Regions from separate parts of the Micromonospora sp. WMMA1976 genome, predicted to be linked through region 2. Evidence: riboswitches for the same ligand, from Rfam matches in the RefSeq annotation. Region 2 holds a riboswitch; the other holds the start of a gene.
The links. A riboswitch is a leader RNA that binds a small molecule or an ion and turns the genes downstream of it on or off. The one in region 2 is predicted to bind cobalamin.
Positions count from the first base shown of each region.

Region 1 (4,057 bases), 1.6 Mb from region 2:
CAGCGCGGTCAGCGCCGAAAGCATGCGTCTCATGAACCACCCAATCCACAGTCGACTGTTCCGGAGTGGATCTTAATCAACCGGTGACCTTCACGGTGGCCCCGATCCATAGCCAACCACCTATTGACAAACAATATTAACAATTGGACCCTGCTGAGAGAGCGCTCTCCCGTCCCCCCTGTCTCCAGCGAGGTGTCGCCATGCGTCTCCGAAGAAGGCTGCTCGCCGCCGCGTCCGCCCTGCTCGCCGGGCTCACCGGCGCCGTCGTCGCCACGCCCGCCCAAGCGGTCGGACCGGCGTTGCTACCGGTCACCGTCACCAACACCACCGGCCGCAGCGACCCGGTCTACCTCTACGTCATCGGCGTCCAGCTGTCCTCCGGCCGGCTCGGCTACGTCACCTCCGGCGGTGCCTTCGTGCCGTGGACCGGCGGGCAGATCCCGCCGTCGCCCGCGCCGGACGTCTCCATACCGGGCCCCGGCAACGGCGGCAGCACCACGATCCAGTTCCCCCGCGGCTTCTCCGGCCGGGCCTACTTCTCCCTCGGGCAGAAGCTGACGTTCTTCCTCACCCCGGACGGACTGGTGCAGCCCGCGCCCTGGGCGGCCGGTGACGCGAACCGCGACATCCTGTTCGACTGGAGCGAGTTCACCTACAACGACTCCGGGCTGTGGCTCAACAGCTCCCAGGTCGACATGTTCGCGATCCCGCACGCGGTCACCGTGACCGGCGCCAACGGCGTCACCAAGCGCACCGGCGACGTGGTGGCCAACGGACGCAACGCGGTCATCGACGGGATCCGGGCGCAGCCGGGCTGGGCCGGCACCGTCCACACCCGCTCCGACGGGACCGTGCTGCGCGTCCTGGCTCCGGGCAAGGCGGCCGGGGCCGGCCTGCTCAGCACCACGTACCTGGACTCGTACATCGCGTCCGCGTGGAACGCGTACACCACGAAGACCCTGACCGTGGCGCCCTTCGCCGACCAGCCGGCCATCCGGTACTACGGCCGTACCTCGGGCAACACCATGACCTTCACAGACGGCAGCGGCCAGGTCGTCGCCTCCTTCAACCGGCCCTCCTCGGCCAGCGTCTGGGGCTGCGACGGCGACCTGCCCGCGCCGAACGACCAGGTGGTCGGCCCGATCTCGCGTACGCTCTGCGCCGCCCTCAACCGCGGCACACTCGGGACCATCGACACCCAGCCCAGCACGAACGCCGCCGACTTCTACCGCAGCAACCCCACCAACCAGTACGCCCGCCTGATCCACGCCAACATGACCGACGGCCGGGCGTACGCGTTCGCCTTCGACGACGTCGGCGGATTCGAGTCGCTGGTGCACGACGGCGACCCCCGTTCGGCCGGACTGATCCTCAGCCCGTTCACCGGCGGTGGCGGCGGCACCCCGGCCACCGGGGTGCCAGTGGTCAGCAACTGGAACAACAAGTGCATCGACGTGCCGAGCTCCAACTTCGTCGACCGCGCGCCGCTGCAGATGTGGAACTGCAACAACACCAGCGCGCAGAAGTGGACGTTCAGCGGCACGGCGCTCAAGAGCCAGAACAACAAGTGCATGGACATCGACGCCGGCTCCACCGCGAACGGGGCGGCGGTGCAGCTCTACACCTGCAACGGCACCGGCGCCCAGCAGTTCACCCTGAACGCGGCCGGAGACCTGGTCAACCTCCAGGCCGGAAAGTGCGTCGACATCAAGGACTGGAACGGCGGCGACGGCGCGAGGCTCCAGCTCTGGGACTGCGGGGGCACGGCCAACCAGAAGTGGCGCAAGGGCTGACCGGCCCTGCGACGAGGGCGGGGGCCGACCGCGAGTCGCTCCCGCCACCCGCCGCGACGGCTTGCCGTCCCGCAGGGCGGACGCGCCGGCCACGTCGGCTCACCGCCCCATACGATGAACAACGGTGCTGGTTCGCCGTGCCCGTGACGGGTGTGGCGTCGTAAGAGGGAACCCGGTGTGAGTCCGGGACTGCCCCGCAGCGGTGAGTGGGAACGACAGCCGTCATCGAAGCACTGGACCGTGAGGTCTGGGAAGCGACGGCCAGTAGGTGACCGGGTGGATCCGGTCGCGCCCGCGAGTCCGAAGACCTGCCCGCACCGCGTGCACCGTCCGGTGTGCGCCGCCGACGGTCGCTCGGGACGGCCGGTGCGGAAGCCGGTACGCCGCCTGTACCTCTTCCCTCCCTGCCCCGATCGGCCTCGTGTGCTTCGAGGGAAGGGATCTCCATGAGTACCGCATTCGGTCAGAGCACCGTGCTGGGCTATCCGCGTATCGGGGGCAACCGGCAACTCAAGAAGGCCGTCGAGGCCTACTGGGCGGGCCGGATCGACGCCGAGGAGTTGGCGGCGACCTCTGCCGCGCTACGGGCGAAGGTCTGGCGGACGCTGCGCGACGCGCGCCTGGACGCGATCCCGTCCAACACGTTCTCCTACTATGACCACGTGCTGGACACGGCCGTCGCCGTCGGCGCGATCCCGCACCGGTTCGCCCGGCTCGGCCTCGGCGATCTCGGCACCTACTTCGCCATGGCCCGGGGCGTCGATGCCGAGCCGGCGCTCGAACTGACGAAGTGGTTCGACACCAACTACCACTATCTGGTTCCCGAGATCGGCTCCGACACCGCCTTCGCGGCGAATCCCGACAAGGCGCTGCGCGAGTACCGTGAGGCCCGCGAGCTGGGAATCGACAGCCGGCCGGTGCTGGTCGGGCCGGCCACATTCCTGCTGCTGGCCAAGCCCACCGAGGCGCGCGGCGAACCGTTCGACCGGTTGACCGACCTGGTCGACGTGTACGCCGACATCCTGCGATCCCTCGCCGCGGCGGGCGTGCGGTGGGTGCAGCTGGATGAGCCCGCCTACGTCGCCGACCGGAGCACCGCCGAGATCGACGCGCTGCGGGAGGCGTACACCCGGCTCGGCGCGGTGGAACAGCGGCCGGCGATCTTCGTCGCCACCTATTTCGGCGAGCTCGGTGACGCGCTGCCCGCCCTGCTCGACACGCCGGTCGAAGCGGTCGGCGTGGATCTGGTGGCCGGGCCCGGCAACCTGCGGCGGCTGGCCGGTGCGGGACCGCTGCGCGGCAAGACGATCGTGGCCGGCCTCGTCGACGGCCGCAACGTCTGGCGTACCGACCTGCGCGCCGCCGTTGCGGCTGGTGCCGCCGTTGCCGCCCTCGCCGACCACGTCGCCGTGTCCACCTCGTGCTCGCTGCTGCACGTGCCGGAGGACCTGTCCGCCGAGACCGCCCTCGACCCGGCGTTGGTTCAGCGGCTCGCCTTCGCCCGGCAGAAGGTTGATGAGGTCGTTCGGCTCGGCCGCGCGCTGCGCAACGGCACCACGTCCCTGCCCGAGCCGCTGCCGCCCACCCCCGCCGCATGGCGCGACGACACCGTACGCGGCCGGCTCGCCGCACTGCGCGCCGGGGACCGGCGGCGCGGCGCGTACCCGGAGCGAGCGGCGGCACAGCAGGCCCGGCTGAATCTGCCGCCCTTGCCGACCACGACCATCGGATCGTTCCCGCAGACCGACGAGCTGCGCCGCGCGCGTGCCGAGCATCGAGCCGGCCGCCTCGACGACACCGCCTACACCCGGCGAATGCGCGCCGAGGTCGAGCACGTCGTCCGGCTTCAGGAGCGGCTGGGTCTGGACGTGCTCGTGCACGGCGAGCCGGAACGAAACGACATGGTCCAGTACTTCGGCGAGCAGCTCGACGGGTTCGCCGCCACCGAACACGGCTGGGTCCAGTCCTACGGCTCCCGATGCGTGCGTCCGCCCGTCATCTACGGCGACGTGGCACGCAGGGCACCGATGACCGTCAACTGGTCCACCTACGCGCAGTCGCTGACCGACCGGCCGGTCAAGGGCATGCTCACCGGCCCGGTCACGATCCTGGCCTGGTCGTTCGTCCGCAGCGACCAGCCACTGGCAGACACCGCGGACCAGGTCGCGCTCGCCCTGCGCGACGAGTGCCGTGATCTCGAGGCAGCCGGTATCCGGGTCATCCAGGTCGACGAGCCGGCGCTGCGTGAGACGCTGCCACTGCGC
Region 1 covers NZ_CP114912.1:3,931,529-3,935,585, reverse strand. Annotated here, with positions in the region: gene O7546_RS18030 (hypothetical protein) at 1-33, opposite strand, end outside; gene O7546_RS18025 (beta-1,3-glucanase family protein) at 201-1,793, shown strand; cobalamin riboswitch at 1,905-2,124, shown strand; gene metE (5-methyltetrahydropteroyltriglutamate--homocysteine S-methyltransferase) at 2,240-4,057, shown strand, end outside.
Region 1: linked by a shared signal. The riboswitch ahead of metE (5-methyltetrahydropteroyltriglutamate--homocysteine S-methyltransferase) and the one ahead of O7546_RS10970 (acyl-CoA thioesterase) in region 2 are both predicted to bind cobalamin.

Region 2 (4,057 bases):
GGCGTGGGTGGCGGTCCTGTTCGTCGGCGTCGGGCTTCACCTGCTGGTGCTGGAGACACTGGCCGGCACCGGGACCGTCACGTTCGTACCGGCGCTGATCGTGCTCGGCGCGTGCGTCGCGCCCGCCACGTTCCTGGCCTTCGCCCAGGGACGGCCGGCCCGCCGCCCGGTCCCCGGCTCCGTCGTCGGCGTCGCCGCGCTCCTCGGCGGCGTGGTCGGCGTGGTCGCCGCCGGCTGGCTGGAGTACGGCACGCTGCACCGCCTCGGCGTCCTGCCGATGGCGCTCGTCGGCCTGGCCGAGGAGACCGCCAAGCTGATCGTGCCGGCCGGCATCCTGCTGCTGTGGCGGCGGCACCCGTCCCCGGCGCAGGGCCTGGTGATCGGCGTGGCCTCCGGCGCCGGGTTCGCCGCGCTGGAGACCGTGGGGTACGCGTTCGCCGTCTTCGTCGGGTCGGAGGGCAACCTCGGCGCGGTCGAGCGGACGCTGCTGGTGCGCGGTCTCACCGCGCCCGCCGCGCACCTGGCCTGGACCGGGCTGACCGCCGCCGCGCTGTTCACGTTCGCCGCCGCGCCCGGCGGCCGGAGACTGGCGGCATTCCTGCTCACCTTCGCCGCCGCCGTCACGCTGCACACCTGCTGGGACACGTTCGGCACCCAGCCCGCGTACGTGTTCATCGGCGCCGTGTCGCTGGGCTGGGTGTTGCTGCGCCTGCACCTGGACCGCGAGCGGCCGCCCGCGTCCGGGACGCCGGTCGTGCCGGCATCCCGGGAGACGGCAGCGCGTGCCGGCTGAGCCGGGCGGCCGGCCCTCCGGCTCCGCGCCGCCCGGCACGTCAGCCGACGGCCAGCCGGACGCCGAGCGCGACGAAGGCGACAGCGCAGAGCCGGTCGACGCGCCGCGACCAGCGGCTGTCGCCCCACCGCCCGGCGAACCGGCCGGCGCCCACGCCGAGCGCCAGGTCCACGGCGAGCTGCACCGCGACGAACAGCGCCCCGAGCAGCACCAGCTGCGCCGCCACCGGGCCCGCCTCGGGCCGGACGAACTGCGGCAGGAACGCCACACTGAACAGGATCATCTTCGGGTTGAGCAGGTTCGTCAGCAGCCCGCGCCGGAACGCCCGCCCGGCGCCGCCGTCCGGGCGGTCCGCCGGGGCGCCGGGCCGGCCGGTGCCGCGCAGCGCCCGCAGGCCCAGCACGATGAGGTACGCCGCACCGGCCCACCGGATCGCGGTGAACAGCACCGGGGACGCGGCGATCAACGTGGCGAGCCCGGCCACCACGGCGGCGACGTGCACCGCTTCCCCGGCGGCGACCCCGAGCGCGGCCACCGCGCCCGCCCGCGGGCCGTACCGGGTGGCGTTCGCGAGCACGAACATCATGTCCGGCCCCGGGGTGAGCATGAGCACCACGATCGCGGCCAGGTAACCGGCGAGCGTGGCCGCCGACAGTCCGAGCACCGCTCAGCCCTCCCCGGCGCCGTCGAGCAGCGCCCGGCGCAGCGCCAGCCGGTGCTCGCGCCGGATCTGCGCCTCCCGGTAGCGCCGCCGGTCACCGTCGGTCTCGGCGTGCAGCGGCGGCACCGGCCGGGGCTGCCCGTCGTCGTCGACCGCCACCATCACCAGGTGCGCGGTCGCCACGTCCACCGGCGGCACCGCGCGGTCCCACCGGTCCGCGCTGACCTTCACCGCCACCTCCATCGAGCTGCGGCCGGCCCAGGTGATCCGGGCGTCCACGTGCACCACGTCCCCGACGCGTACCGCACGCAGGAACGCGGTCTCGTCGATGGCGGCGGTGACGGCCGGGCCGTCGGAATGGCGGGCGGCGACCACACCGGCGACCGAGTCGATCAGGTTCAGGATGCGCCCGCCGTGGACCGTGCCCATCAGGTTGGTGTGGTGCTGGTCCATGATCTGCGACAGGGTCAGGTGCGAGGCCGACGGTGGTCGGCCGGTGAGCGTGATGGTGTCGGGCACTGTGCGGTTCCGTCCTCGCAGAAGCGGACCGCCGACCGGCCGGGGTGTGCACGTCGAGGACACGCCGACGGCCCTGCGTACGACGTGTCACCCGCCCGACCCACCCGCGAGGTCGACGGCGGCGCGCACCGGTGGTACGCGCGACGCGGGCAGGTCTTCGGACTCGCGGGCGTGACACGAGGTCGCCTACCGGCCGTCGCTTCCCAGGCCGTGGCCCAGTGCTGTTGACGGCTGTCGTTCCCACTCACCGCTGCGGGGCAGTCCCGGACTTCCACCGGGTTCCCTCTTACGACACCCGGCCGTCGCCGACCGGGTGAACCAGCGCTTCCCGCAGCGTAGCCCAGCGCCCGAGGCCGGCGGCACAGGCGTCAGGCCGGCGCCGATCCCGTCACAGCGGCAAGCGGCGCCGCGCCGAACGACACCGCGAACCGCTTGCACCAGATCGACACGCTGCGCAGGCCGTCCAGGTCCACCGACGCCGGGATGTCGTACGCCTGATCGCCGATGTTGCCCTTGAGCCGGCCCAGCTCGACCCAGCGGCCGTCGTCGAACACCTGCCAGCCGGCCCGGCCGGGCAGCACCTTCCGGTCGGTGAGCCACACCCGCAGGTCGGGCCCGTCCGAGGTGTCCAGTCCGCGCAGGAGCAGCTGACGGCGGCCGTCGGCGAGACGGACCAGCTGCGCCCGGCCGGACGTGTCGTGCTCGTGGGTGACGAAGTCACCGGCGGCGAGCACCACGTCGGCGGGCGGTGCGCCGGTCGGCGACGGGCCGGCCGCCGGTGAGCCGGTCGTGCCGGCCGGCTGCGGCTCCGCCACGGTGGGCAGCGCCTCGCGTACCTCGCGGTCGGTCACCAGCCGCCACGGCTGGAACAGGTACAGGCTCACCCCGAGGCCGGTGACGGCCGCGACGGCGAGCACCGACAACACCACACGTCTTCTGCCCATGCTCCGACGGTAGGCGCGGACCCGGCGGAAAGATCTTTCCGTCCGCTTACGGCTCGACCGCGGGCCGCCGCGCCGGGACGCCGATGGGTAGCGTCTGGCGCATGGGGCGCTACGTGCTCGTCGTCGACGACGACCGGACGGTGAGCGACGTCGTCCGGCGCTATCTGGAGCAGGACGGTTGCCGGGTCCGGCTGTCCTTCGACGGGCCGGACGCGCTCGCCGCGGCCGAGGAGGAGCCGCCCGACCTGGTGGTCCTCGACCTGATGATGCCGGGTCTCGACGGCATCGAGGTGTGCCGGCGGCTGCGGCGCCGGCTGCCCGGCCTGCCGGTCGTCATGCTCACCGCGCTCGGGGACGAGGCCGACCGGGTCGCCGGGCTGGAGGTCGGCGCGGACGACTACGTGACCAAGCCGTTCTCGCCGCGCGAACTGGTGCTGCGCATCAGGTCGGTGCTCCGGCGCGCGGCCCCGCAGGACCGGGGACCGGCAGGGACGCTGCGCGACGGCGACCTCACCGCGGACACCGGCCGCCGCGTCGCGGAGCGCGGCGGGCAGCAGCTGTCGCTGACCGTACGGGAGTTCGACCTGCTCGCGTTCCTGCTGGCGAACCCGGGACGCGCCTGGTCACGGGCCGAGCTGCTGGACCGCGTGTGGGGCTGGCGGTTCGGCGACCAGTCCACAGTCACCGTTCACGTCCGGCGGCTGCGGGAAAAGATCGAGGACCACCCGGCGCAGCCGCGCCGCATCGTCACCGTGTGGGGCGTCGGTTACCGGTACGAGCCGTCGGAGGCGTCCCGGTGAACGAACTGATGGTCATCGGGCTCTACGCCCTGCTCGCCGGCGCTGCCGTCGGCGCGCTCGGCGTCGGCGCGTTGCGGCTGGTGCGCCACCGGTCGATCCTCGCGCACATCGCGGTGCTGCTCGCGGTCACCATCGCCTCGGTGACGGCGGGCGTCACCGCCGTCGCCCAGGCCATGTTCCTGTCCGCGCACGACCTCCAGGTCGTCCTCGTCACTGTCGCGGCGTCCGCGGCGCTCAGCCTGGCCGTCGGGGTGGCGTTCGCCCGCCGCCTCGCCCAGGCGGCGGTCTGGGCCGACCAGGCCCGGCAGCGGGAGCGGCAGCTGGAGGCCGGCCGCCGCGA
Region 2 covers NZ_CP114912.1:2,359,027-2,363,083, forward strand. Annotated here, with positions in the region: gene O7546_RS10960 (PrsW family glutamic-type intramembrane protease) at 1-793, shown strand, start outside; gene O7546_RS10965 (LysE family translocator) at 834-1,457, opposite strand; gene O7546_RS10970 (acyl-CoA thioesterase) at 1,461-1,973, opposite strand; cobalamin riboswitch at 2,104-2,311, opposite strand; gene O7546_RS10975 (DM13 domain-containing protein) at 2,342-2,917, opposite strand; gene O7546_RS10980 (response regulator transcription factor) at 3,019-3,717, shown strand; gene O7546_RS10985 (ATP-binding protein) at 3,726-4,057, shown strand, end outside.